DNA from 3 places in the Neobacillus sp. OS1-32 genome. Region 3 is predicted to be linked to each of the others. Evidence: predicted binding sites of a transcription regulator. Region 3 holds the regulator's gene; each other region holds the start of a gene.

Evidence for each region. The regulator Rex, encoded in region 3, represses fermentation and respiration genes when NADH is low (regulators of the CRP and FNR family bind a similar motif). The targets are predictions, from matches to a motif close to TTGTGAAATATTTCACAA.
Region 1: a site for Rex is predicted at 5,235-5,252, ahead of RCG24_RS17505 (TIGR04190 family B12-binding domain/radical SAM domain protein). Genes of this name have one in related genera too.
Region 2: a site for Rex is predicted at 2,400-2,417, ahead of adhE (bifunctional acetaldehyde-CoA/alcohol dehydrogenase). Genes of this name have one in related genera too.

The regions. Positions count from the first base shown of each region.
Region 1 is NZ_CP133263.1:3,526,247-3,536,303, reverse strand. Features, by position in the region: gene RCG24_RS17540 (PQQ-dependent sugar dehydrogenase) at 1-621, opposite strand, end outside; gene RCG24_RS17535 (Cof-type HAD-IIB family hydrolase) at 968-1,825, opposite strand; gene RCG24_RS17530 (DNA alkylation repair protein) at 1,897-2,565, opposite strand; gene RCG24_RS17525 (hypothetical protein) at 2,701-2,856, shown strand; gene RCG24_RS17520 (hypothetical protein) at 3,074-3,280, shown strand; gene RCG24_RS17515 (PRK06851 family protein) at 3,317-4,411, opposite strand; gene ybaK (Cys-tRNA(Pro) deacylase) at 4,520-4,996, opposite strand; gene RCG24_RS17505 (TIGR04190 family B12-binding domain/radical SAM domain protein) at 5,289-7,097, shown strand; gene RCG24_RS17500 (ABC transporter ATP-binding protein) at 7,274-7,981, opposite strand; gene RCG24_RS17495 (ABC transporter ATP-binding protein) at 7,982-8,761, opposite strand; gene RCG24_RS17490 (branched-chain amino acid ABC transporter permease) at 8,736-9,710, opposite strand; gene RCG24_RS17485 (branched-chain amino acid ABC transporter permease) at 9,726-10,057, opposite strand, start outside.
Region 2 is NZ_CP133263.1:1,025,464-1,035,520, forward strand. Features, by position in the region: gene RCG24_RS05250 (VanW family protein) at 1-627, shown strand, start outside; gene RCG24_RS05255 (IS4 family transposase) at 1,125-2,240, shown strand; gene adhE (bifunctional acetaldehyde-CoA/alcohol dehydrogenase) at 2,441-5,044, shown strand; partial or broken gene RCG24_RS05265 (PaaI family thioesterase) at 5,231-5,717, shown strand; gene RCG24_RS05270 (hypothetical protein) at 5,848-6,240, shown strand; gene RCG24_RS05275 (TetR/AcrR family transcriptional regulator) at 6,268-7,167, opposite strand; gene RCG24_RS05280 (DHA2 family efflux MFS transporter permease subunit) at 7,375-8,892, shown strand; gene RCG24_RS05285 (NAD(P)-dependent oxidoreductase) at 9,290-10,057, shown strand, end outside.
Region 3 is NZ_CP133263.1:2,991,163-3,001,219, forward strand. Features, by position in the region: gene groES (co-chaperone GroES) at 1-83, opposite strand, end outside; gene RCG24_RS14790 (CPBP family intramembrane glutamic endopeptidase) at 445-1,164, shown strand; gene RCG24_RS14795 (YdiK family protein) at 1,161-1,361, shown strand; gene RCG24_RS14800 (cytoplasmic protein) at 1,491-2,069, opposite strand; gene RCG24_RS14805 (YhbD family protein) at 2,075-2,698, opposite strand; gene RCG24_RS14810 (redox-sensing transcriptional repressor Rex) at 2,992-3,648, opposite strand; gene moaC (cyclic pyranopterin monophosphate synthase MoaC) at 3,694-4,188, opposite strand; gene RCG24_RS14820 (ABC-F family ATP-binding cassette domain-containing protein) at 4,348-6,267, shown strand; gene tsaD (tRNA (adenosine(37)-N6)-threonylcarbamoyltransferase complex transferase subunit TsaD) at 6,740-7,756, opposite strand; gene rimI (ribosomal protein S18-alanine N-acetyltransferase) at 7,753-8,202, opposite strand; gene tsaB (tRNA (adenosine(37)-N6)-threonylcarbamoyltransferase complex dimerization subunit type 1 TsaB) at 8,213-8,920, opposite strand; gene tsaE (tRNA (adenosine(37)-N6)-threonylcarbamoyltransferase complex ATPase subunit type 1 TsaE) at 8,917-9,372, opposite strand; tRNA gene RCG24_RS14845 (tRNA-Asp) at 9,539-9,615, opposite strand; tRNA gene RCG24_RS14850 (tRNA-Met) at 9,619-9,692, opposite strand; rRNA gene rrf (5S ribosomal RNA) at 9,862-9,978, opposite strand.

The sequences.
Region 1 (10,057 bases), 540 kb from region 3:
CCCTGGAAATGGATTATCCGCGGGAATCGAACCATCCAAATTCATTCGCAAAACTTTTCCATTTAACGACTTTACATTCTGGGCTAAATCCGGTTCAGTAGCATCTCCTGTTGTAATGTATAGTTTGCGGTCCGGACCTATTTTTAACCTGCCGCCGTGGTGATAAGCGGCGCTTGGAATCCTGTCAAGAAGGATGGCGGCTTCTGTCCACTCGTTGCCATTCGTCCTCAAGACAACGACACGATTAAACTGTCCCTTCTTTTCATCCCGATAAGTATAGTACGCATAGGCCTTGTGATTTTCGGAAAACTGCGGGTCTAATACAAAGCCAAGCAAACCGGCCTCTGCCGCTTCAGCCAATGGTTTTTCCAAGTGTACACGCTGCCGTTCGATTTTGCGGTTAGTAATTTTGACAATACTTCCCGTCCGCTCACTGATGTAGAAAGTTTGATTTACTCGATCAATAGACCAGGGAACCGATAAATTTTCTGCCAACACTTCCACTTCCTGTTGGACATCAACCGCGTCTCTATCAGGCTCCTGTGTCTGCTTTTTTTCGAAAAAAGAACAACCGGACAATAGCAAAACCAGCGTTAGAAAAATAGACCCGATCCGCCCCAACAACAGATACCCCCTTTTCTTTATGAAGGACATCCCCTACAATTTCCAAGCTCCTTTAATACTTCATCCGCCTGGTGAAGGACATTTCCCCTATATTTTATGATTCTTTTGTCCTTCATCCACCTGATGAAAGACATTTCCCCTAATTTCCAAGCTCCTTTTGTCCTTCATCCACCCGATGAAAGACATTTCCCCTAATTTCCAAGCTCCTTTTGTCCTTCATCCACCCGATGAAAGACATTTCCCCCAAATTCCAAGACCGTTTTGTCCTTTATTCTTCTTAAAAAAGACTATAATCGGTTTGTCCTTCATTCTTTGAAATTCCGAGCTCGATTTCTCCCTCAACCTACAACACTTCAAGAATTGCCTTGCCCACGCCGCTGTTCTCATTGGTGTCGGTAACAACATCGCAAAGCGCTTTAATTTCATCACTGGCATTGCCCATTGCCACCGCGCGGCCGGCCTTTTCCAGCATCGAAATATCATTAAAATTATCACCGATGGCCATCGTATCCGCTAAGGCAATGTCCATCGCCTTCGTAAACGCCTCGAGGGCCATCCCCTTCTGCGCCTTTTTATAGGTAATTTCAATATTTTCATAACCTGATTTAGTGACCTCTAACTCATCATATACTGCAAGGGCGGTGCTGGCTGCCTTCAGTCTGCCAGGGTCCTCAAAGGAATAAGCGAGAAATTTATAAATCATCTTCTCGTCATCGACAAATAGCTGCTCATAGTCCTCTACCATGTGGATCAAGCCGTCGCGCACCCTTGCCCCCGCCGCAACAGTAATTTCATCACGATCCGCTTCGGGGTTAGCGCTCATCACAATATCAACAAGAGTAGAAACAGCTTTATCGGCATCTGTCGAGTAGGCACCATGATTGGTATAAACTTCGAAATAAATATCATTCTCCGACAGTTTCGCCGCTGTCTCGCGGGCCAGTTGTTTCGGAATCGGGTTGGCCGAAATCACATCCCCTTCCTTAGAGCGGACCTCAGCGCCATTCACACAAATCACCGGGCAGCTCAAGCCAGCGGCATGCAGGACATAGGTGGCCTCCTGATAGGATCGGCCCGTTGCCACAACCACCTCAACCCCTTGGGATTGTGCTTTTAGAATCGCCTGTTTATTTCCCTCGGGTATTTCCTGCATCGAATTTAACAAGGTTCCATCCATATCGATAGCAATACATTTTATCATTCTGTTTCACCCTTTAAATAAATAATACCGGTATTTTACCATTTTTCTCCGAATTGTTCCTGCATCGAGCCTCAAGACAAATACTTGCTGCCTTCCCTCACACTCAGCGGAGCTAAACGACTCCCCTCGATAAATCCCTTAACAGACAGCGGATTTGTCTTGGAATACTCCCTTAATGCCCAGCCAATCGCCTTTTGGATAAAAAATTCCTTGCTGGCGGCATTTAATCGGATGTATTGATACAACCTCTCTTCATTTGTCGCTTGTTTATATTTTAATTGAAAAAGAATTGCCGTCCGCCGTAGCCACATATTGTCATGAGTCGCCCAGCCATCAATCGTCTCATCGACAACTTCCGGGAACTTTTGCGCAATGTTTCCAACTGGCTTTGCAGCAAGGGCATCAACCGTATCCCACCAAGATTTTGTTGTAATCAAAGTTTCCATCAGTGCTACATCACTTTTTTGCAGCTTACTTAATGATTTTTCAATATAGGTTAAAGCCGCATATTGATATTCCCGTTGTTGCATTTGCCAAAGTTCCAGGACTAATTCATGATGAAACGGCTCTTTTACTATTCCCGTCTCTTGAAAAAATCGCTTTTCAATCTCTCTTCGTTGTGGCGTCTTAATTCCAAAGAAGGGAAAGCGGTTCTTCATATATCGTTCCATTTGTTCGGCATTGGCCGGGTTTTGGTTTGCCTTAAAAAGACTTGTTAACGGGGCAATGTTAATTGGCATGATCGATCAGTCCTTTATAAAAAATAGCATATTAAAGTATTCTCTTTTTTCCTAAAATAACCTTTTTAATTGGAGAATAAAGCAGACAATAGCCGCCAAACTATCAATAGCAATTAATCGAAAGGAGCAATCAGGATGACCAAGAAATTCAACAAAGGCAGCCGCAATCAAAATTCACCGCAGGCAAGACAGATGGGAGAGGAATTTACCGCTGAATTTGTCAGCGGGGACAACAGCAAAGGCAACAAACGCAACAAGAGCCAGCAAAGCAAAACCAATCCGCATAAGTAAAAAGGGTGTCAGGCACTATGTGAATTTTTCACATGGTGCCTGACACCGGACTAATAAGTATATTAAAAATGGTGAAATCGATTTTTCCCTATTACCCTTTTAGTTTAAATTGCCTTTTTTACAGAAATTAAAAAAATGCTTTATTCGTATAAAAACGCTGAAACTTTCGGGTAATTTTTCCGTATATGGTATTATAGGGAAAAGAGGAGGTTGATTTATGGGCAAGATCTTTCTTTATCTTTTGTTATTCTTATTAGGTGTAACAATTATTAGTTTTATTTTAGGGTATCATATCTTTGCTTATAGTGTAGGTTCCATTTTGGGTACTGCTGCAATTGGGGTAAGTTTTGTTTATTCAGCAAGAGATGATGATCGGTTCAGACCCAATTATTTGAATAACAATATAGGTGACAAGAAGAAATAAAAACGCAACTGGTGAAAATCCAGTTGCGTTTTTAAATTAGTCTTTCGCGATTTCCTCTATCTCGGCTTCAATTTTTCGCTGGATTTGTTCGACAACCGAAAAGTCCATGGCGGCAACATAGATGGCTTCGAGTTCGTCATGAAGTTCTTTGGCTTTGGCGAGGTATGAGGTGGCCTCGGCCATTTTCCTTTTATATTGCGCGGAGATTTTGCTGATAATGTCGGCAAAAATATCGTCGGTTCCCGGCTCGATCAAAATTTCGTACATATCGATAATTTCATCGCCATCGCGGCTCGGAAAATATTCATGGGGGGCGGTGCTGTCAAAAATGGCAATGCCTAATTCCCGGAAAATCAGCATATCCAAGCTGTTCGGATCAAAGCCGCAATGATAAATTTCCACATCGATGCCGCGCTCCTCGGCTGCAGCTGCCAGCTTTTTCAGCAGGGTGGATTTCCCTGAACCGGGACGTCCCTTTATAAAGTAACGCTTGGGGATGTCTTCGGTTAAGTTCGGGACAAAATCCACTGCTCCCATTGGAGTCGCTGCCCCTAAAAAGCGGTGACGGACATCGGATGGTTTATTCAGCTTCATTTTTCCAAAAAACGACTCGATTAATTTGTTCGTCAACTGATCCGCTTTTTGAAAGTCCATACTGTTAATATAGATTTTTTCCCAATCATCATGCACTTCTAACGCCTGTTTAAAGGTCGCATAAGCCTGTTCAAACGACTCGCTGATTTGCTTGCTCAGCTTTTCAATTGCCTTTTTCCGGGCGGCAAGTGCCTTGGCATCCCAGGCTTCGCCTAAATTAATGTACTCTTCCACGGCCCCCGGTGCTTTCGGCTCAATCACATGCGGTGCAGTGCCGTCAACAATACCGACCTTTAGTGCAGGAATCAGCACCCCATCAATCGAGTTATTATCGGAGGAGCAATGTAATAATTCAATATCATAGCCCTTTTCCAGCCACTCTTTAGCGATGTTTTTCATCAGCGAGGACTTTCCCGTTCCCGGCCCGCCTTTTAAAATAAAGATCCGATTCAACCCTTGAAGATTGGAATCATACAAATTGTGGAAGCCTCTGGCTGTATTACCGCCTGCAAAATAATTTTTGATTTTTCCTGGCATTCGTCGACACTCCCTTTGTTAACAAATATCTGCACAGATGAGAACCTCAATGATTTTTCACCCTATCTTATGCAGGAGTTTCTTATAGGTGAATGCCCAGAAAATTTTTCATTTCGTCAAATTAACAATTTCCGCTCCGGTGATTTCCTTCAGTTGACCGGGCCCCAGCACCACCTGCATGCCGATTTTTCCGGCGCTGACAACGATCGAGTCGAGCGGCAGGCAGCTTTCATCAATAAAGGTGCGGTACTGTTTCTTCATCCCGATCGGTGAACAGCCGCCGCGGATATAGCCGGTCCATTTTTGAATATCCTTGACCGGCACCATTTCCATGTTTTTCTCACCAGCTGCTTTGGCAGCCTTTTTCAAATCCAATTCCTCCGCCACCGGAATGACAAACACATAAATATTCCTGCTTGCCCCTTGGGCGACGAGCGTTTTATAGACCTCTTTTGGATCCTTGCCAATTTTTGCAGCCACAGAAATCCCATCAATTTTTTCATCCTTATGATCATATATCAGGACCTCATAGCTGATTTTGTGTGTATCGAGCAGCCGCATTGCGTTAGTTTTTGCATGTGCCATTTTGCCTCATCCTTTTGTTCAAAAAATTACTTTCTATTATAGCAGTATTTTGCCGGCCCCTTCTAGTCATACAAGAACCAGCCGAATCCCCGGCAAATTTCCACAAATTCACCGCTATTTTGTCACCCATTTGTCACTTTATCAAACAATGATTATAGTAAACTTATATTAATTGGAATCAAGGACCATTTTTCCCAACGAAGTTACAGTTATTAACCTGTAAATAGTTGATTCCTATTTGTGAAAGGCGTCACAAGTGGATTATTCATAATATATAGGAGTGTTGTTACAAATGAGCTATGATTTAGTACTGCTGCATGCGCCAAGTGTCTACGACTTTCGGAAAAGTTCTGTACTGGCTGGTCCGATCAGCGATGTCGTGCCGTCATCGCCAGTATTTGAAATGTATCCGATCGGACTAACAAGCATCGCAGATTATTTGGAGCGGTACGGACTGCGGGTAAAAATTATTAATATCGCCAACCGGATGCTGATGAGCCGGGATTTCAATGTCGAAAAAAAATTAAAAAACATCAAGACCCGGGCATTCGGGATTGACCTCCACTGGCTGCCGCATGCGCACGGCAGCATCGAGCTGGCAAAAATCGTGAAACAACTGCATCCTGAGACACCGATTATTTTTGGCGGCTTATCCGCCACTTACTACCATAAAGACTTAATCGAGTATCCGTTTATCGACTTTGTCATGCGCGGCGATTCAACGGAAAAGCTGATGCTGTTGTTGATGAATAAATTAGAAATGGGCAACACCTATTATGCCGATATTCCCAATTTAACCTGGAAGAAGGGCGGTCAAATCGGCTATAATCCGTTGACCTACGTACCTAAGGACCTGGATGATATCGATATTCCTGGCTACCGCTACACGATCCGCTCGGTGTTTAAATACCGCAACATCCTTGATCCGCTGCCATACAATGGCTGGCTGCACTATCCCAACACCGCGCTGTTAACCGCGCGCGGCTGTACCCAGAACTGCCTGATCTGCGGCGGTTCGCGAGAGGCCTATCAGCAAAACTGCCAGCGGCAATCACTGGCCTTGCGGTCACCGGAGAAACTTGCCAGTGACATTCAGTTTATTTCCCGGTTTAGCCGGGCACCAATTTTCATTCTTCATGACTTACGGCAGGGGGGCCGCAAGTATGTCGAAGAGTTTTTCAGCCGGGTCAAACAGCTTCATTTGAAAAATGAAATTGTGTTTGAATTATTCCAGTACGCGGATGAGGACTATTTCAGACTGATCGAAGACAGCGTGCCAAAATACAGCATTGAAATCACCCTGGAAACACATGATGAGAACATTCGCCGCTATAACGGGAAATTCAGCTGTACAAATGCCAAAGTGATCGAAACCTTGAATTTCGCTTTAAAGCATAACTGTAAAAAAATTGATCTGTTCTTCATGGTCGGAATCCCGCGGCAGACGTACGAAAGTGCGATCGCCAATATTGATTTCTGTGAAAAAATACACCTTGCCTGCCACGAGGACCGGCGAATCTATTACTTTATCGCTCCGCTCGCGCCGTTTTTGGACCCGGCGAGCCCGGCGTTTGAGCATCCGGAAATGTACGGCTACAAAAAGCTGTGCCATAGCTTGGAGGACCACCGCAAGGCGATTACCCAGCCGTCATGGAAGCATATGCTAAGCTATGAAACAAATGAAATGACCCGTGATGATATCGTCAATGCGACGTATGAAGCGGCGGCAAAGCTGAACGAATTTAAACGAAACTATCAGCTGATTGACCAAGCCAGCTACGAAGAAATTCAATGGAAAATCGCCAAATCACAGGAATACATTGAAAAAATCGACCACATTCTCGTGCTCCCCGAGGCCGACCAGGCAGGAGCACTGGCAGAGCTACGCAAGGAAATCGAACAGCTCAACAACTACAGCATTTGCGGTAAAAATGAACTGAAATGGGAAGTACAGAAGAATTACGCCAACATCTTTTCACTGACAATGGTTGGCTTGGAGCAACTTTTACAAGAATATGCCAATAAAATTCAATCCCAGCTGCACCAGGAGCAGCGCCATCAATTTAAGCTGAAACCAGAACAGCGGAAGGCCAAACTGTAAAAAAGAAAACTCGCCGATTGGCGAGCCTTTAAGGCAGAGGCGCAGTTCGCCCAAAGGTTTTGGGCTGCGGTGTCTTTGCTCACGAAGCTTTCCATTGTGTGCTTATACCCAATAGGAAAGTTAATGCTTTCCTTTTCGGCTAAAAAAAGGTATCGGAGAGAATCCCGATACCTTTTTCAATGTCCGCCCAAATAAGCTTTCCTGATTTGATCACTCTCACCCAGCTCTGCCGCGGTTCCGGCAGCAACAATTTTTCCAGTCTCAATGACATACGCACGGTTGGCAATCGATAAGGCCATATTGGCGTTTTGCTCAACCAAAAGAATCGTGGTACCCGTTTGATTGATTTCTTCAATGATGCGAAAAATCGTTTTAACCAAGAGCGGTGCCAGACCCATTGACGGTTCGTCCAATAGCAGCAGCCGTGGCCGTGCCATCAACGCCCGGCCCATTGCCAGCATTTGCTGCTCACCGCCTGACAATGTCCCTGATAGCTGTTTGCGGCGTTCCTGGAGGCGCGGGAACAACTGATACACCTTTTCAAAATCCTCGCGAATGCCGTTTTTATCTTTACGCAAATAAGCGCCTAACTCCAGGTTTTCCTCGACCGACATATTGGCAAACACACGGCGGCCTTCAGGGACGTGGGAAATCCCGCGCTTGACAATTAACTGTGGCACTTTCCCGGCGACATGCTCGTCCTCAAGCAAAATCTCCCCGCTCTTCGGCTTTAATAAACCGGAGATCGTCTTTAACAGGGTACTTTTTCCGGCACCGTTCGCACCAATCAAGGTCACAATTTCACCGGGATGGATCTCGAGAGTTACTCCTTTCAATGCATGGATATTGCCATAATAAACATTGATATCATTCACTTTCAGCATTTAAGAGACCTCCTCGCCGAGATAGGCTTCGATGACTTTTGGATTGTTTCGGATTTCTACCGGCGTGCCTTGCGCAATCAACTGGCCGTGGTCGAGGACATAGATTCGCTCACAAACCCCCATGACTAGGTTCATATCGTGCTCAATCAATAAAATCGTTAAATCAAACTTCTCGCGGATCAAGGCGATTAAATTCATCAGTTCCTCTGTTTCCTGCGGGTTCATCCCGGCCGCAGGTTCATCGAGAAGCAACAGCTTCGGCCCTGCCGCCAGCGCCCGGGCAATTTCCAGGCGGCGCTGCTGTCCGTAGGGCAGGTTCTTCGCCTGCTCATACAGCACATCATCCAAATTAAAAATTTTTAAAAAGTCGATGGCCTTTTCCTCCATTTCGCGCTCACCGGCAAAATGGGATGGGAGGCGGAGAATCGAGCTGACAATGGAATGCTTCGCCTGCGTGTGATAAGCAATCTTGACATTGTCAAGCACAGACAAGTCATTGAACAATCGAATGTTTTGGAACGTCCGGCTGATCCCTTTTTTGGTAATTTTATGGGGAGCCATACCGTTTAATTTTTCCCCGTCAAGCAAAATGCTGCCTTCCGTCGGCACATAGACGCCAGTTAACAGGTTGAAAAAAGTCGTCTTCCCGGCACCGTTTGGCCCAATCAAACCGACCAATTCGCCTTTAAGGAGCTCAAGGTTGACTTCAGAAACGGCCTTCAGTCCGCCAAATCGAATCCCAGCATTGTCTACTTTAAGCAATGGTTTGTTTGTTGACATCTTGAGAACCTCCTTTAGCGCCTTTGCCGATTTTTAAGAGGTCGGTAAATTCTTTCGTACCCATTAATCCTTGTGGACGGAACAGCATCATCACAATCAGCACAAGGCTGTAAATGAGCATCCGAACCTCAGGATAATTGGATAGGAATGTGGAAATAATTGTTAACAAAATTGCCGCGATAACCGAACCGGACATGCTGCCCAAGCCGCCGAGAACGACCAAAATCAAAATATCAAAGGACTTTAAAAAGCCGAAGTTGGCTGGCTGAATAATATAAAAATTATGAGCATGCAGCGCACCGGCAACGCCGGCAAAAAACGCACCGATGACAAACGCCATTACTTTATAATACGTCGTATTAATCCCCATCGCATCGGCGGCAATTTCATTCTCACGAATCGAGAGGCAGGCCCTTCCATGGGTAGAATTGGTAAAGTTTATAATCACGACAATGGTAATCAGGACACACGCCATTAACCACGGCCATGTTGTCAGGTGAGACACCGTCATTCCACTGGCGCCGCCGACATAATCAATATTTAAGAAAACAATTTTCATAATCTCGCCGAAACCGAGCGTGGCAATCGCCAAATAGTCACCGCGCAAACGTAACGTCGGAATCCCGATCACCAGCCCGGCAAACGCCGCTGCAATCCCGCCGACAAGCAAGGCTAATGGAAACGGCAACGCCAATTTCATCGTGATAATCGCCGACGCATAGGCACCGACGGCAAGGAAGCCGGCATGTCCAATCGAAAACTGCCCGGTAATGCCGATGATTAAATGCAAGCTGACTGCTAGAATAATATTAATCCCAATTGAAAACAGCGTGTTAACATAAAATGAATTTAACGTTCCTCCGGTAATAAGGAATTGAATCACAACGGAAAAAATAATGGCTAAAACGATTGAGAGCCAAAAACCTTTTACATGTTTCATTGATTTCATCGCTTAAGCCACCCCCTAGACCTTTTCCCTGACATTTTTTCCAAATAATCCGGCAGGACGGAAAATTAAAATCACAATTAATACGACAAACGCCACTCCATCACGCCATAGCGAGAAACCTGCGGCGCTGACGAGCGCTTCAATCACACCCAACAATAAACCGCCGACCATCGCCCCCGGGATAATTCCGATTCCGCCTAAAACGGCGGCAACAAAAGCCTTTAACCCCGGGATGATCCCCATCAACGGTTCGATTTTTGTATAGTAAATCCCAAACACAACGCCGGCTGCCCCGGCAAGCGCCGAGCCAATCGCAAACGTTGCGGAAATGGTATTATCGACATTAA
Region 2 (10,057 bases), 2.0 Mb from region 3:
ATCATCAAAGGAAAGCCGCAAGTCATATTAGAAGAGAAGGAATTAGTGGAACGCATATTGACAGCATCGGTAACCGGCGGCGACGTGGAACTCCCGATTTATGTCAAGGAAAGCGGTTATAATCCTGAAGAGATTGCCAGTTTAGACGATGTTGTTCTGGCATCGTATACCACCTATTTTAACAGCGGTGTCGCCGGGCGGGCTAGAAATATTGAACTGTCAGCCCGTTCGATAAATAATATTATTGTCGGAGACGGGGATTATTTTTCATTTAATACAACGGTAGGTCCTAGTGATGCGGCTCATGGGTATCAGAAGGCCAAGGAAATTGTTAACAAAAAAATGGTCGATGGCATTGGCGGAGGAATTTGCCAAACATCTTCGACATTGTTTAATGCCGTTGATAAAGTCGGGGTTAGTTATATAGAAAGGCATCATCACTCCTTATCCGTCGGCTATGTGCCTGCTGGCCGTGATGCCACCGTTTCATATGGCGGTAAAGATTTTCGCTTTCAAAATACCACCGGTGTTCCGTTTTTAATTAAAACAATCTACCAACAGGGGAAATTGACTGTGCAGATCAGAACATCTGCCAAATATCAGCAGCTATACGCCAAAGGGAATTAGTGGTGATCGATCATTCTAAAGAATGGCCAATATTATCAGAAGGGTGAATGATAAAAAATTTTTTCAAACAAATTGAAGCGAAAGCGTCGTTAAAGGGCGCTTTCACATTATTTTCTGGTCATTTCCCAGCCGTTTTCATCACAGCTGGCACCACCAGCCTTCTAGAAAGTTACTCAATGGAATGTAAAGCGCTTTACATTAAAATGGTTACTAACGTTAACAATCTATATACATTTTTATCAAAGTTTGTTCAATATTTCACAATCTTTTTTTGCTGTACAAATGTTATGATGATATCAGAAATAGTTGAAATACTTCTTAGCAAGCTAACAGCTATTTTTTAAGTTTATATGTGATCACTAGTGTTGCATTAATTTAATTTCACTATTAGGAATACTCGAAATGTTCAATTTTATTATTCTCTGCAAAGAAAAAGTCCTTTATAATGGATAGGTCAGGTGGTAATCCGTCCAAATCCAATATAAAAGGACTAGCTCATGGACAAGATTACACGAAAAACTTCATTTGGACAATGGTTTTCACCAATAAATCTTCAATTATTTGAGGAACAGGTGAAAACGATGAAATTAGATTACTATACAAAGAAATTAACGACGGAGTCGTTCCTAAAATTACTTCTTTTTGCGCAGCTACAAGAAGTGGAAAGCCTTCATGCGCTTGGAGATTACCTTTTCGATGATCAGCTTCAAAAGGAAATTGACCTTGATTCTATTAGTATTTCTCAGCTGTCACGCCGTTTAAATGGGATGAATCCTGATCTATTCCAAAGGCTTTTTCTTGATTTGGTGTCCCAAATTCATGTCAAAACACATTACACAAAACTTGTGATGCCATTAAAAATCATCGATTCAAGTACCTTGCCACTCAATTTGACGAATCATAAATGGGCAAAATTCCGCAAAACAAAGGCTGGAGTAAAACTGCATTTGCGGCTTGTATTTATGGAAAAAGGCACTTCTTACCCGGAAAAAGCCGTTATGACTACGGCAAAAGAACATGATCGTGGCCAGCTTGAAATCATGGTAGATGACAAAGAATGCATGTATGTGTTCGACCGTGGTTACTTAGATTACGAACGTTTTGACCGCATGACCGATGATGGTTACTTTTTTCTTTCAAGGTTACGTAAGAACGCTGTTATACGGGAAGTTTACAACTTTAAACTACCGGAAAATTCTTCTGTTTTATCGGACCAAATGGTGTTGATTGGAACCACACAAAATCGTGCTGAAAATTATTTTCGACTGATAAAAGTTCTGGATTCAAAAGGAAATGAACTCCATTTAATCACCAACCGTTTCGATTTGGAAGCTGATGAAATTTCAGAGATGTACAAATCACGCTGGGCCATTGAATTATTTTTCAAATGGATTAAACAGCACCTCAGCATAAAAAAGTTTTACGGTCAAAGCGAATGGGCGATTCAGAATCAAGTGTTCATTGCACTCATTGTTTTTTGCCTACATGTTCTAGCGCAAATTGAATTAAAAAGTAGTCGAAAAATCCTACAAATTAGCCGATATTTAAGGGCTGCACTATGGAAACCGGCGCATATTTGGCTTCGAAAGATTGAAGGAAAAGCTGTTCCTTAATAAGCAAATTTGTTGTCGTCCCACAGGTCTTCAGGTTTAACTGTAAATAAATTTCCAAATGGACAGAGCCACCTTTAAATGGGTATTTATCTTTTTGGTCCTAAAAGGGTGAAATATTTTAACTGAAAATTCCGATACTTTTTATGCAACACTAGTGATATGTGATATTTTTTACAAACTTTTTATTGGGAGTGATCATAATGGCTGTCAAAGAAAAAGAAGTTAAACAAATGCAAAATGTACCGGAAATGATTGATCAGTTGGTAAACAATGGCCTTCAAGCTTTAGAGAAATTACGGCAGATTGATCAAGAAATGATTGATGAAATTGTCAAACAAATGGCTTTAGCCGGCCTTGATCAGCATATGCAGCTGGCAAAATTAGCTGTTGAAGAAACAAAGCGCGGTGTTTATGAAGACAAAATCATAAAAAATATGTTTGCAACAGAATATATCTATCACAATATTAAATACGATAAAACAGCAGGAGTTATCAACGAAAATGAACTAGAAGGAATCATTGAAATTGCCGAACCAGTTGGCGTGATTGCCGGCGTTACTCCAGTCACGAACCCAACTTCAACGACGATGTTTAAAGCGTTAATTTCACTTAAGACGAGAAATCCGATCATTTTTGCCTTTCATCCATCGGCACAAAAATGCAGCAGCGAAGCGGCACGTGTATTAAGAGACGCCGCTATCAAAGCAGGGGCACCAGAACACTGCATTCAATGGATTGAAACACCATCACTGGAGGCAACCCAAACTTTAATGAACCATGATAAAATCTCGTTGATTTTAGCAACCGGCGGCGCAGGAATGGTCAAATCGGCCTATAGTTCCGGAAAACCTGCACTTGGCGTCGGACCAGGGAATGTTCCTTGTTATATTGAAAAAACAGCTAATCTTAAACAGGCAGTCAATGACTTAATTTTATCAAAAACCTTTGACAACGGGATGATTTGTGCCTCTGAACAAGCCGTTATTATTGATAAAGAAATCTATAAAGAAGTAAAAGCCGAAATGATTGCCAATAAATGCTACTTCTTAAATGAAGACGAAAAGAAACTGGTCGAAAAATTGGTTATCAATGAACAAACATGTGCGGTTAATGCCAAAATTGTTGGGATGCCGGCTGCCAAAATCGCTGAAATGGCAGGAGTAACTGTACCAGAAGGAACAAAAATTTTAGTGGCTGAGTTAGCGGGGGTTGGACCGCAATATCCGCTATCAAGAGAAAAACTAAGCCCGGTTTTAGCTTGTTATAAGGTTAACAGCTTTGCAGAAGGTCTAAAAAGAGCAGAGGAAATGCTGGAATTTGGCGGCCTGGGCCACTCTGCGGTGATTCATACCACCAATGATGAGGCGATCAAAGAGTTTGGTCTTAGAATGAAGGCCGGCCGGATTATTGTCAACGCGCCATCTTCTCAAGGGGCAATTGGCGATATTTATAACGCTTATCTTCCTTCCTTAACACTTGGCTGTGGTACGTATGGCGGCAACTCTGTATCAACAAATGTAGGGGCAATCCATTTAATCAATGTGAAAAAGGTGGCAAAGCGTAGCGTGAATATGCAATGGTTTAAGGTTCCGCCAAAAATTTATTTTGAAAAGAATTCAATTCAATACCTAGCTAAAATGCCGAACATCTCGAAAGCATTTATTGTGACCGATCCATTCATGGTGAAGCTTGGCTATGTGGATAAAGTCCTATACTATTTACGGAAACGCCCGGACTATGTCCATTGTGAGATCTTTTCGGAAGTTGAGCCGGATCCATCGATTGAAACGGTGATGAAGGGTGCCGATATGATGGCTAAATTCCAGCCGGATGTGATTATTGCCCTTGGAGGCGGCTCAGCAATGGATGCGGCGAAAGGAATGTGGCTGTTCTTTGAAAACCCGGATGCCGATTTCTTTGGCTTAAAGCAAAAGTTTTTAGACATCCGCAAACGGATTGTGAAATACCCACATTTAGGTGAAAGGGCACAATTTGTGGCGATCCCGACAACCTCAGGTACCGGTTCAGAAGTAACTTCGTTCGCGGTTATCACCGATAAAGAGGCAAACGTAAAATATCCGTTGGCTGATTATGAATTAACGCCGGATGTCGCAATTATTGATCCACAATTTGTCATGTCCGTGCCAAAACAGGTAACGGCAGATACAGGTTTGGACGTCTTAACACATGCGATCGAAGCTTATGTATCCTGCATGGCCAACGACTATACCGACGGACTGGCGATGAAAGCCATTCAGCTGGTATTTGAATATCTTCCAAGAGCCTATCGGAATGGAAACGACGAAGAAGCTCGGGAAAAAATGCATAATGCTTCTACAATTGCCGGAATGGCGTTTGCGAATGCCTTTTTAGGAATCAACCACAGCCTAGCACATAAGTTAGGTGCTGAGTTCCATATCGCTCATGGCCGTGCCAATGCAGTATTGCTGCCGCATGTGATCCGGTATAATGCGACTAAGCCGGAGAAGTTTGCTGCTTTTCCTAAGTATAATCATTTCGTCGCCGACAAGCGCTATGCAGAGATTGCCAGAACACTTGGCTTACCAGCAAGAACAACGGAGGAGGGCGTGGAAAGTTTAATTCAAGCGGTTATTCGCCTCGCAAAAGAGCTAAACATTCCTATGAGTTTGGAAGCCAATAATATTGATAAAGAAGAATTCGAGAGAAAAGTGGATTACTTAGCGGACCGTGCCTTCGAAGACCAATGCACTACCGCCAATCCAAAACTGCCGCTCGTCACTGAATTAGCAGAACTATACCGCCTCGCTTATAAAGGAGTCTAATGGAAAAGGTGTCAGGCCTTCGGTGCCTGACACCTTTTTTAGGCTGACGTCAGATTTTCCAAGTTTCAAACACAAATCATCGGTATCAGGCGTTGGCTATTTTATAGTTATTGACCACTCGTTTTTCTGAATGTTATGATTTAAAAGAAAAAATAGCAAGCGTTTTCAGATAATGGGGGGAAACTAATGGTAGAAAAAGTGGTATATGCAATTCAGAGATGAATATCCTGATGATTTTGCCTGGTGTTATGGCTGTGGACGGTTAAATGAGGCCGGACATCATTTTCGCACAGGCTGGCAGGGGGACAAAACGGTCACGATTTATTCACCAAAACCGGAACACCATGCTTTGCCCGGGTTCGTCTACGGTGGATTAATTGCTTCTTTCATCGATTGTCATGGCACCGGGTCAGCCTCGCTGGCACTGCATCGTAAAAATGGACATGAACCGGGAGATGGGGTGGAACCACCACGATTTGTCACGGCTTCTTTACATGTGAATTTTTTAAAGCCGACCCCTAATGGGGTTCCGCTGAAGGCAATTGGAACGGTGCAAGAAATTCATCCCAAAAAGTTTAAGGTCATGGCTGAAGTCTTCGCACAAGATACGCTTTGTGCCACCGGAGAGGTCGTCGCGGTTCTAATGCCCAGCACTTTTTTAAAAAAAGAATAAAAAACGAAAAAAATCCTCTTGACAATGGACAGATCAAGGGGATTTTTTTGCATCAAAAATTTCCATTTATGAAACAAAACTCCACTCTAGTTCGTCTATATAAATGAGATATGGTATTGGGGGAGTTTTAATGGGACGCATGAAGAAATTTCTGCTGACAAGCTTTATAGCTATCATACTAATTTGTGGGATTATCGTTAGCAGCTACGGTACAACGATTTTTCAGGAAGGGAATCCAATTCCGTTGCTTGTTTCCGTTACGAAGCTCCATTTCACAAATTGTGAGTATGTAGAGTTTGCCAAGACGGAAAAACGGATTCGCTTTATATCGATTAATAAAATGAACGATCAATACAAAATGGTTAAAACTTGGATGAGTTCAAAAGGCTGGGATTATAAAGAAAAAATGGGCTCCGGGCTAATCTTTACGAAAAATGGTGAGGATGCAGTTGTGGAGGTAAGACCCTATACGAGCAATTATTTTGTCTGGGAGATTCAAAAGCCATCATTTGGTAATACATAGAAAATGACCCCTATCCTCTGACAGGGGTCATTTGGCGTCAATTTGGTCAAAATACTCTTGAACCAAGATACTTAGTTCCTGAAGTTCTACCTGGACTTTTTTATCCTCCACCGTCTGCAATGTTTGGAGAACGCTGTCAATGAGAAATTTCCGTGGATTTTTAGCATCCAATAATTCCTCTTCAATAAAATCCAATAAATCTCCATAATTGAGCTGCTGATTGTTTTGCTGATGTAAGATATTTTTTACAATAAAAAGCTGGTGCAAAAGCTTTTTCCTAAAAGAACGAACATGGCGATTGCAGTCCGGCAGCCAACGCTCCAAGGCTTGAACAGGTATTAACCGTTCCTCCGATTGCACTATTTCGTTTACCATATGAACCAAACGATTTACGGTATAGCGGACGACTTGGCTAATATTGGCATCGGACTCATAAGCCAATTGGTAAAACTTGATATTTTCTCGGAGCATTCCCATAAACATGATGGCACAATCGAGTAGATACTGTCTTTTGTCGATGCCAAAAATATCAGTCAACCGATGATAAATCCAGCGAATATTTTGGATTTTACGCTCTTCGATGGTCCGCTTTAACTCATCATCTTTAGAGATCATTACTTCTTCGAATAGCGTAATTATTTTATTTTTTCGATTTGTCTTTAATTGCATTTCAACTTGTTTAATAAAAATCTCGATGTCTGCGGGATCTTGGCCAATTAATAAATCATTCCGTATTTTCTCCAATTCTGAATCAGTCATTTTAAAAATGGCTGTTAATAATTCGCTTTTTGAGGAAAAGTAATTATAAAAAGTCCCCTTGGAGATCCCGCTGTATTCCAAAATATCCTGAATAGAAGTGGACTGAAATCCTTTATCAATAAACAACTGATGGGCCATTTTTACCACATGTTGTTTGCGGTCATTCATAAACAATCACCTTGACATCATATTATACCAATTGTACAAATTTATAGTACCTTATTTTTGGTAACCTGACAAATCAATAATCATGAAGATTTTTTTATTGCAAAAATTGAACAGTGAGTTTATTATAGGTAATTATGAAACAGAGGTATAAAAAAATGAACAACTAGTTTAAAGGGAGGAATTTACTTGGAACAAACCGATAGACCGATGAGTCGCCCTCCATATGGTATCATTGCTGTCCTTATGGTTGGGGCATTCATTGCCTTTTTAAATAATACTTTATTAAACATCGCACTGCCTTCGATTATGAGGGACTTAAAAGTTGAACCAACAACTGTTCAGTGGTTAACAACTGGGTTTATGTTGGTAAACGGCATATTAATTCCGACGACTGCTCATTTAATTCAAAAATATTCTGTCCGTCGAATCTTTTTATCTGCGATGTGTTTATTTGCTGTCGGAACAATCCTCGCAGGCACTGCTCACATCTTTTCGATCTTATTAGCAGGGAGGATGCTCCAGGCTTCCGGGTCGGCGATATTAATGCCAACTCTAATGAATGTTATGCTGGTCAGCTTCCCTGTGGAAAAAAGAGGAACTGCGATGGGGGTTTTTGGCTTAATTTTAATGTCTGCCCCGGCGATTGGCCCAACACTTTCCGGTTGGATTATCGAGCATTATGATTGGCGAATGTTGTTTCACTTCATCACACCAATTGCTATCGTGGTCATATTAATTGGCTTTTTTATCATTAAAGATAAAAAAGAAAAAGTGGATTTGCATCTTGATTTTCTTTCGCTGGCCTTATCCAGCTTTGGGTTTGGCGGTATTCTTTATGGCTTTAGTTCTGCCGGTAGTAAAGGCTGGGACAGTCCGCTAGTGTATGGGACGATTATTGTCGGTGCCGTATGCTTAACCGTTTTTATTTTGAAGCAATTAAAACAGGACCGGCCAATGCTGAACTTCAGGATTTACAAATATCCGATGTTTGCTCTGTCTTCTGCTATTACCATGATTGTCAATATGGCGATGTTTTCAGGGATGTTGCTGCTGCCAATCTATGTTCAGGACATTCGCGGCATTTCCCCAATGGACGCAGGGCTCCTGCTGCTTCCTGGTGCTATTTTGATGTCGTTGATGTCACCGATTACCGGTAGACTATTTGATAAATTTGGCGGACGTATTTTAGCAGTAATTGGTTTAGCGATTACGACCGCAACGACGTATATGTTTAGTAAGTTGGAGCTCGATACAAGCTATACACATCTAATTATTTTATACTCTATCCGCTCATTGGGCATGTCAATGGCGATGATGCCAGTTTCAACGAATGGGTTAAATCAGCTGCCAACACGTTTTTATCCCCATGGCACCGCAATGAACAATACCATGAACCAGGTGGCCGGTGCTATTGGTACCGCATTATTGGTAACGGTCATGTCGACCCATACTGAAACTCGGGCAAAAGAAATTGGGGCCGCTGCGAAGGCCACCATGGGCCACGCCACGCAGCCGCCAACAGCTGAAGCGCTCGCGCAAATGAAACAAGAAATTTTGATGAAAGCAACGCTTGACGGCATCAATTATTCATTCATGGTAGCTACCGGAATTGCCGCAGTTGCGCTGATTCTGTCCTTCTTTATTAAACGGGCAAAACAAGCCAGTGATCCGGGAGAAGTAAAGCCTGCCAGAAAAGCAGTTACACATAAATTAGCTGAAAATTAATTTACAGGGTGTCTGGGAAAGTCAAATTTTTGACTTTTGGACACCCTTTTTATGTTAATTTATTTAATTCCATTCGCCACCGTTTTACAAAATCCTTAAGTAAAGTATGGTAAATTGTTATAGATTTTATGGAGTACAAGAAGCTGTTTGTCCATTCGGATTTTACAATGTGGATAAACGATAGTCTTAATCTTTTGACAAACTGTTAGATGTAATGGCCATGTAGAGAAGGTAAAATGGTAGGTATACAGAATATTCTGTATAAATACATATAAAAGGCTGGTGATTTTTGATACCAATTTACTTTCATTATAAAGCGCTTTCATTTCTGGTGTATAAAAAGAAAAGGAGGTTTACTTTTTGACAATCAAAAAGATACCACGTATTTCCCTTACTCATCTCTGAAACTAATTTTCAGGAGGTCGACCGAGGACTGACCAATCAAGAAGCGCTGGAAGAAGCAAATCGCTGCCTCTATTGTTATGATGCCCCATGTATAAAGGCCTGTCCAACAGGGATTGATATTCCTACTTTTATTAAAAAGATTGCCTCAGGAAATTTACTAGGATCTGCCAAGACGATTATGTCCGCTAACCCAGTTGGAGCAAGCTGCGCACGAGTTTGTCCGACGGAGGAGCTCTGTGAAGGAGCATGTGTCCTTAACCATTCTACCAAACCGATCATGATTGGAAATTTACAAAGATTTGCAACAGATTGGGCCATCCATAATGATAAAACCCTATTTGAACCAGGAGAACGAAATGGAAAGACGATAGCTGTGATCGGTGGCGGCCCTGCTGGCTTGTCCGCGGCAAGAGAACTTGCCAGATTAGGCTATGATGTCACCATTTTTGAAGCCGCCGAACAGGCAGGCGGATTAAATACGTATGGGATTGTATCCTTCCGGCTGCCGCAAAAAATTTCCTTTTGGGAAGTTTCCCAAGTCAAAAAATTAAATGTCAAAATTCGGACCAATACCGTGGTTGGCGGAGATATTTCCATTCAAGAATTATTGGACAGCTTTGACCGGATTGTGCTGGCGGCGGGGATGGCGCATGTCCCTAATCTTGGGATTCCCGGCGAAGATTTATCAGGAGTCTATGACGCAATTGAATTTGTAAAGGCTACAAAGAGCGGTCAAGTTTCAGAAGATTTTGTCGGCAAA
Region 3 (10,057 bases):
TCCGGTAATACGATACCGCTGGCAGTTTTTTCTTCAGTTTCGACTTGTTGGATGATAATGCGATCACCTAATGGTTTTAACACTTAAAACAACCTCCTCAAATATGTGTTTTCAATCAATTATTAGCACTCGACATCAATGAGTGCTAACACAATTATTATAATAATGAATCTAAAAGTCTTTTGCAAGTCTGATGCACAAAATTTTAAAGAAAAATATGAGTGTTTTTTCGTGAACCGTATTTTAATTGATGAACTATACAGCCCCAAAAATCTAACCAATCAAATCCTTTTTTCCACCTTATAAAGTATGGTAAATTCCTCCTTTTCTATACATAAAAATTATCCAAGAGTTCTCAAAATTGAATGGGATGATTTTTAAAGGTAAAATAGTACAGAGTGATGCAAAAAACGTGATTTAGGAATAATAAAGGAGACTATATTTTTGAAGAAGGAATATTGGATTATCTTAATTGTATATATCGCGATGCAGTTTTCGGGCATCATTGGAATGCCTTTGCTTGTCAGGGGATTGAAGATCGACCGGGTTATGGCGCTGCCTATTTGGCTCATCATCAGCTTTACCCTTGCGCTGATCATTATTTTATTTATTTTAAGAAAAGACAGCCATGCTCGTGGTCCAAAGGGGACAGGCCAAGGCAGTTCTATTGGTCACTCGATAATATGGGCGGTTTCTGGCTTTTTCCTGGCACTGTTTTCGCAATATGCCGCTGCGATTATTGAGCAACTGCTGGGGATTCATATGGGGTCCGAAAATACGCAGCAAATCCTGAACATCATCGATATTTTTCCACAGGCAATGATTGTAACAAGCATCATTGGCCCGATTTTAGAGGAAATTGTCTTTCGCAAAATTATCTTTGGCAGTCTTTATCGGCGTTTTAATTTTATTATTTCAGCACTTATCAGCTCGGTTATCTTTGCTTTGGCGCATATGGAGCCTGAGCATATTATCCTTTATTCGGCAATGGGCCTGACGTTTGCGTTCCTATATGTTAAAACCAATCGGATTATCGTGCCAATCTTTGCACATGTAATGATGAACACTTTGGTTGTATTAGTCCAAACTGTTTATCGCGATGATATTGAAAGATTGCAGCGTGATCTTGAGTCCATTCAAAACTTTATCGGAGGATTTTTATGAGACGTTCACCTTTGTTTTCCGGCCTGATTTATTTTTTATTAGGCGCCCTTTTCACCTACTTTGCCATTACGGAAGTACAGACCAACGGCTGGGGCTTTTTCAGCTATCTATTAGTCATTTTGGCTACCTTCGATATTGGGTCAGGATTAAAAATGATCACCTTTCACTTCAAATTCAGGGATCAATTGAAAAAATAAGTATCATGTCAAGCACCAAGAAATGTGGAAGCAACCGTTAAGCAGCGTATCACCAAGGGCCGCTCCTTAACGCAGGTAGAAGCGGGTCGGCCATTTGTTGCTCGACGCTCGAGCTGGACATATGAAAAATTACTTGGTGCCTGACACCGTTTTGACTGTTGAGTCAGGGTCTTGTTGAAAGTCCGTCCTGTATTCAACCGTTCCAATGATACAGCCTGGGCCAATTTTTATTTTATTGCCTCTGACAATGTCCGCTGTTGTATTTTCCAGGTAAATGTCATCGCCTTCGATTACTTTGGTCTGTAGTGATCCAGTCTCTTTTCCGAACGGGAACAACGAGTTTTTCTTCCGTTTCACAGTAATTTTCCCGCCGCCGATTTCTTCAGCCTTACTGCTTCCGAACCTTAAGACAATATTAATAGTTTCAGCGGTTAATAGGCCTTTAATCTCAAAGCCGCCGCTTGAATGGAATGACTCATATTTGACCTTAATCGTTTGGCAGCCAATTTCCTTAGCTGTACACTCACCATAAATTTGAATCTCAATATGCTCTGCGTTTAACAAACCACCAATGATAAATTGTGATTCTGCTTTAAAAATTTCCGTTTCACAGTCCTTGGCCACCTTCAAGATGCCCTTGACCCTTACTTCTTCAGCTTTTACTCTGCCGCCAATCGCCGCATGACCCGATATTTCCAGTTTTTTCACGACATTTAAAATAATTTTGCCTTTAGTTCCTCTATGCAGGTTAACAGCGAGAGCTTGGCAACTACCTTTGTCCCAGACTCAAAATGAAAACTTTCAGCATTAATCAGCAGCAAACAGGAGGACACCCCCAGCTTTCTCGTGATGACGATTTCCCCATGTTTTTGTTCAATTAGCGGGCGGTTTAGCTTTAAAAGCTGAAGCAGCATTTTTCCTTCGTCTAAATTGATCTCCCCTGATTGCAGCAGTTTTTCCAATACATTTGCCTCAAGAATCCTCGAAAAATCAAACTGAAAATGGCCACTCTCACTTTCTTGGTAAATATTCATAACCGTCTCTGAAACAATGTTACGTTTTATAAGTTCATCCTTTGTTAAAATAATTTCCGTTACATTTGGTGATAACAGATCTGCCAATTCATCCAGCGACAAATTCTCCTTCATTGTTTGAATTTTTTCAATCCGTTCCAATATCCTTTCCTTGGGAAAAAAGGTTTCTTGACCTGTAAATGTTGATTTACGGATAAACCATTCCTCTGGTATAAGATCCTTCCGTTTCCAGCGGTATAACTGCCCATACGAAATTCCGGTTAAACTCAATAAGTCCTTTTTGGAAATTAACTCCTCGCTCATTTTCGATAACCCCTTTCTATTTTACAGTGTAACATAACATTGTTATGCTGTAAAATTTTATTTTCTGTTTTTTGGAAAATAGGGCTGATTGCCAATTATCCCGCACAGCTATCACCAAATCATCGTCCCCTTCCGGACAGCTTCAAACTACGATCCTCCCTTTTTGTCTTTTCTGCTATCCCATCAATAAATAAACGCATGGCCTCATGTACCTGTTGCAGTGCCTGACACCATGCTTTCACTTAGACAATTAAAAAAAGCTTCCCTGATCATCATCAGAAAAGCTTTTTCTCCTATTCTTCGGTTTCGTCGACATTCGGATAATGCTTCAAAAAGTACACCAGTGATTGCAGTTCAACTGCGAGGTCAATGTGATGTACGCGAATCGATTTGGCGACATTTAATCTTGCCGGGGTAAAGTTCAGGATCCCCTTTACATTCGTGTTGCCAAGACGGTCCGTAATCAATTGGGCAACCTGAGCCGGTACTGTTAAAATAACCACCGAAATCTCTTCTTCGTTTAAATGTTTTTCTAAATCATCCATCGCAAAAACTGGAACATCACCAATTAATGTTCCAACCTTTCCAGGGTCAACATCGAAGGCGCAGGTGATTTTGGTATTATTATTTTTCATAAAATTATAATTTAAAAAGGCAGTTCCTAAATTACCCACACCAATTAGGGCTACTTTCGTTAATTCATCCTGGTCCAGAGTTTTCCGAAAAAAGGATAATAAATAATTTACATTATAGCCATATCCTTTTTTCCCGAGGGCACCAAAATAGGAAAAATCCCTGCGAATTGTAGCTGAATCAACCTTCACTGCTTCACTTAACTCTGCTGACGACACCCTTTGTTTACCAGAAGAATGCAGATTTTTTAAAAACCGATAATATAACGGTAGCCGCTTTGCTGTTGCCTGTGGAATCTTCGTCGTTTCATTCGACATTCTCTCCTTCACCCCGCTTCAAGTATTAGCTCCATTGCTGCATGTTCAAATCAGGTCGGTTCTTTTATAGTCACCACTTTTACCGCCGGTTTTTTCCACTAAATAAGTTGGTCCGATTACCATACCCTTATCCACTGCTTTACACATGTCATAGACCGTTAAAGCACACGCAGAGGCTGCTGTTAACGCTTCCATCTCAACTCCCGTGCTACCGATTGTTTTCACAGATACGGCAATATGTAACTGGTATTGTTTTAATTGAATTTGCTCCCAGGAAAAACTAATATTTATCCCTGTTAACGGAATAGGGTGGCACATCGGAATGATCTCCCAGGTTTTCTTGGCCGCCATTACCGCAGCAACTTGAGCAACTGCCAAGACATCGCCTTTTTTCATTTCATGATGCGTTATTTTTTGGTAAATTTCTTCACTTACGGTAATGCTGGAATGAGCAAAAGCAGTGCGGACTGTTTTCGGCTTATTGCTGACGTCCACCATCTTTGCTCTTCCTTCTTCATTAAAATGAGTAAACTCAGCCATTATAAATACCTCCTCCCAAATGATACTATATTTTTTTGTCGATGTGTGTGAAACTTTGAACTAACGGTATATTTTTTTATCCAATTACGGCTTTTTTGCTCGTATTGCCGCCCTTTCGGGAATAAGGTACACTATTTGTAAGTATAGAGGTGAATGAACATGATTTTACTGCAAGTTAATCAATTACAAAAATATTATGGTGCTGACCTTATTTTATCGAATATAAAGCTAGAATTACAAACTCGGGACCGCGTCGCCCTCGTCGGCCGGAACGGGGCAGGTAAATCGACATTATTGAAAATTATTGCTGGACATCTGTCTTATGATGGCGGCGAGATCATCAAGCCGAAAGAGGTAACAATCGGCTATTTAGCCCAGAATACCGGTTTGGAATCCAATTTTTCCATCTGGGAGGAAATGTTGAGTGTCTTCGAAGCACTTCGAAAGATGGAAAAATCTTTACGCAAGCTTGAGGAGCAAATGGCTGATCCTGATATTTTTAACCATCAGGCAAAGTACGAACGAATTATTCATGAATATGACCATTTACAGGTCCAGTTTAAAGAACTTGGCGGCTATCAATTTGAAGCGGATATTCGCTCCGTGCTGCATGGACTCAATTTTCATGACCATTCATTGATGATCTCAAGCCTCAGTGGCGGTCAAAAAACACGGCTTGCGTTAGGTAAGTTACTGCTGACGAAACCGGACATTTTAATATTGGACGAGCCCACCAACCATCTGGATATCGAAACGCTCTCCTGGCTTGAACAATATTTACAAGGGTATGATGGGGCCATTTTAATTGTTTCGCACGACCGCTATTTCTTGGACAAAGTGGTCACTCAGGTGTACGAATTATCGCGCAACCGCATCCAACGGTTTAGCGGCAATTATAGTGCTTATTTAGAACAGAAGGCAGCCAATTTTGAACGTGACATGAAGCTATATGAAAAACAGCAGCAAGAAATCGCTGCCCTGCAAGATTTTATCCAGCGCAATATCGCCCGGGCGACAACGACGAAACGGGCGCAAAGCCGGAGGAAAAGGCTAGAGAAAATGGAAGTTATCGACCGTCCGTTAGGTGATGAAAAGTCTGCCAATTTTTCATTTGACATTGAAAAGCAAAGCGGCAACGATGTATTAGCGGTAAATTCCCTTGCAGTCGGTTATGATGGCGAGAAAGTATCGGAGAACATTTCTTTCCGCGTATTTAGGGGTGACAGCATTGCTTTGGTCGGCCCAAACGGCATCGGTAAGTCCACTCTGCTTAAGACGATTATTAAAAAGCTAAAACCGCTTGGCGGAGAAATTTTATATGGGTCCAATTTATTGATTGGTTATTATGACCAGGAGCAGGCAAACTTGACTTCCAACAAACGGGTCTTAAACGAACTTTGGGATGAATACCCACTTAAACCAGAAAAGGAAATCCGCACTGTGCTTGGAAATTTTCTTTTTTCTGGTGATGATGTATTAAAAACTGTCTCATCGCTGAGCGGTGGTGAAAAAGCACGGCTGGCCTTAGCAAAGCTGATGATGGAAAAAGCCAATCTGCTAATCTTGGATGAACCAACAAACCATCTTGATCTTGATAGCAAAGAAGTCCTTGAAAATGCCTTAATCGACTATCCAGGGACACTTTTATTTGTTTCCCATGACAGATATTTTATCAATCGGATTGCAACGAAGGTGATTGAGCTGAGCCGCGAGGGGAGCACTGAGTTTCTTGGAGATTATGATTATTACGTCGAGAAGAAATTGGAACAGGAAGAACTCGCTGCTATTGAGCTTGCCTCTCTCGAGAAAAAGGCTGCCGCTGCTGACCGTTCAGAAAAAGTAAGTTATCAACAAGATAAGGAAAGTAAGAAGCTGGAACGTCAGCGGAAACGCAAGCTGGAAGAAATTGAACAGCGAATTGAAGAATTGGAAGCGCAAATTCAAGAGTATGAACAGCTTTTATGCGATCCTAAGATTTTTCAGGATCATCAAAAGGTAATGGAGATTACCCAAAGCAATGAAAAGACAAAGGCCCAGCTTGATCAGTTAATGGATGAATGGGCTGAGCTGGCGGAATAACTTATCTATTTGACGGCTGCCGAACCCGCCTTTTCTGGTATGGCAGCTTTTTTTAATGATAAAAAATTATGCTGTAACCTTCAAAATATCTTTTCCACAATTTTATCCACATGAAGAATAGCTAACTCATAAACATGATTTAACTTTTCCACATTATCCACAAAAATATCTGTTTTTATCCACATTATCCACAATTATTAAATGAATTACCCACAATTGGATTATTACATAAGCGACTTATCCACATTTTTTATGTTTTTCTCCAATTTAATCAATCGTTTAATTAAGGGCACATTAGCCAGTTTTAATTAAACGATTGGTTAAATGAAAACTCGTCGACTGGCGAGTCCTTAAGGACGAAGGCAGAGGCGTAGTTGAATTTATGCGACATAAGGAGGTATAAAATTTAGGAAAATTTTATACCTCCTTATTAGCTAAAAAAATAACCCTCCAAAAAAAGGAGGGCCCAGTTTTAATTAAATATCTCAATTTCAAGTCCAGGAATCGCATTAAGAGACAAATCCGCTCTGACTCCTTTTTCAAACATTACACTGCCGGCTGCCGCAATCATGGCAGCATTATCGGTACAAAATGATAACGGCGGTATCACTAATTCCACATCCAAGCCGGAAAAGGCTTCCTCTAAAGCACTTCTAAGACCTTTGTTTGCGGCCACCCCACCGGCTACTAACACCTGTTTTACTCCATATTCCGCAACGGCATCGACGGTTTTTTTCACTAAGACATCGACTACACTTGCCTGAAAGCTCGCAGCTAAATCCTCTGGGGCAATCGCTTCACCGCGCTGCTCAGCATTGTGGACAGTGTTAATAACAGCTGATTTTAACCCGCTGAAGCTAAAGTCATAAGAGCCTTCAAGCCAGGGCCGTGGCAAATCAATCACCGGGCTGCCTTCGTGAGCCAAGCGATCAATATGCGGACCCCCAGGATACGGCATATTTAATACCCGGGCTACCTTGTCATAGGCCTCGCCGGCAGCGTCATCGCGCGTTTCCCCAATCACCTCAAAATGACCATGTTCCTTCATATAGACCAGCTCTGTATGTCCCCCTGAGACGACCAGGGCTAAGAGTGGAAACTGCAGTTCTGTTACCAGCCGATTGGCATAAATATGCCCGGCAATATGATGGACTGGCACAAGCGGTTTTTGATGCGCAAAGGCCAGCGCTTTCGCCGCATTAACCCCTATTAAGAGAGCACCTACCAAACCCGGGCCTTCAGTAACAGCAATTGCATCAATTTCTGACATTGTGACATTTGCCTGCTTAAGCGCCGCTTCGATCACAATCGTTATTTGTTCAACATGATGTCTGGAGGCAATCTCCGGGACAACCCCTCCAAAGCGTTTATGGCTTTCAATTTGCGATGCTACAACGTTCGCGATAATTTCGCGGCCATTCTTTGTAATCGCCGCTGCCGTTTCATCGCAGCTTGTTTCAATTCCTAAAATTAACAAATCCTTTTTCATACGTTCACCCACATTACTAAGGCGTCTTCTTGATTATCCGAATAATAATTTTTCCGAATGCCGCCATTTTGGAATCCCATTTTTCGATACAGCGATTGAGCGATATGATTCGTCACCCTCACTTCCAGTGTCATTGTCCGGACTCCTTTAAGACGGGCAAGTTCCATTAAATAGCGCATCATCGCGTCACCAAGTTTTTTTCCGCGATATTCCGGGAGGATGGCAACATTCGTCACATGTGCTTCATCCACAATCATCCATGCTCCGCAGTAACCAACTACCCTTTTGTCATGTTCAATGACAATGTAAACCGCAAATTGGTTATTGTGTAATTCATTATAAAAAGCCTCCCTGCTCCACGGCAGCGTGAAAGAAGCATGTTCCACCTCTAAAACCTGGTCAATATCATCTTCTCGCATATAGCGAAATACATATGAATCGTCCATTTCTCATTTCCTATCCATTTAAAGTTTTTCCTTGTTTCTCCAGCCACTTTGCTTCGGCCTCCGCTAAGCGAATATAGTTAGGCACAAAAGTATGCACATCCTCACCCGGCTTATCTTTTCCTAACCATGCTAGCTCAGCAGGACGGGGATTTTGTTCAGTTGGATTTGCAAAAATCGCCTTTGACCCCAATCTTTCTTCAAATACCTTGCGATGAAGCGGCACATCATTACCGACAAACAAAACAGCTTGGCCTAGTTGCGCTAATTTGGGTGCCCAATCTACAGCCATTGCTAACTGATCTGGTTCAACGGTGGTAAGTCTACCATTTTCAAAACGGTACAACCCTGTATAGACTTGTCCCCTTCTAGCGTCAAATATAGGTGACACATAGCCTTCAAAGCGTCTTGCCGGCGCGGCTGCCAATACCTCCAGGCTGGAAATGCCGACAAGAGGAATATTTAACGACCACGCTAATGTTTTCGCAATGGTTACGCCAATTCTTACTCCAGTATAAGAGCCTGGACCCTTGGCGACCACAATTTTTGTCAAATCTGTCGGCTGCTTTTCACAATCCTCCATGAGTGTCTGAATCGCCGGCATGATCCGAATGGAGTGATTCTTTTTTAAATTGGTAATATATTCACCAATTACTTGATCTTCCTGTAAAAGCGCTACCCCCAACGGATTATTGGAAGTATCGATCGCTAAAATCGTCATTGAAAAATCTCCTTACATAATTGCTCATATCTTCGGCCTTTGGGAATGAGGACGATGGTTCGCTGTTCGCCTTCATGATGATATAAATAAACCGTTAACAGCTCATTAGGCAGCTGCTCTTTGATGACATGGGCCCATTCCACTACAGTGACACCATGACCTTCAAAGTATTCATCAAATCCCAAATCCTCCAATGAATCTTCTACCCGATAGACATCCATATGATATAAAGGGAGCCTCCCCTGATACTCTTTTATAATGGTAAAAGTGGGGCTGTTAACAGTCCTCTTAATATCCAAACCTTTAGCAATACCTTTTGTAAAAGTAGTTTTGCCTGCCCCTAAATCGCCTTCAAGGGCAATCACATCACCCGGCTGCAAATGGGCGGCAATTCTTTCTGCAAATTCACTGGTTTCCTCTGAATTATTTGTTTTTAGTTCATACTGGGCCATCTAATCACCTATTTTACTGTAAAAGATCTTTATCTTCATTTTACCTTATTTTTATACAAAAAAACCTTAGGATGTTTCCTAAGGGAACGTATTTGATATGTAGTCTTTTAGTTAGCGAACATAAAAAAAGCCGAAACATCGTTTCGTGCTGACTATTTTTTGAAGATGGCGGTCTGGACGGGACTCGAACCCGCGACCTCCTGCGTGACAGGCAGGCATTCTAACCAGCTGAACTACCAGACCAGATTGCGGGGGCAGGATTTGAACCTGCGACCTTCGGGTTATGAGCCCGACGAGCTACCGGACTGCTCCACCCCGCGATAATAATAAGATATAAAATTTTCCTATGCCCCATGCATAAGGACTGTCCCTTCCTCTACCAGCTTATTCAGAGGAGCTAATGCGTCGGGACAACTCGGAGTTTATTCATTGAAGCAACGCTCGTTGCTCCACCCCGCGATAATAGAAAAATATTGTTTTATTAAAACAGCCCGGCAGCGTCCTACTCTCACAGGGGCGCGTGCCCCAACTACCATCGGCGCTGAGAAGCTTAACTTCCGTGTTCGGTATGGGAACGGGTGTGACCTTCTCGCCATCACCGCCGGACTATTTAGCTGACACTATTTTATTATAATGTCTTTTTGAAATTTTTCAAGGGGAAATCTAAATTTTTTCATTCCCTCAA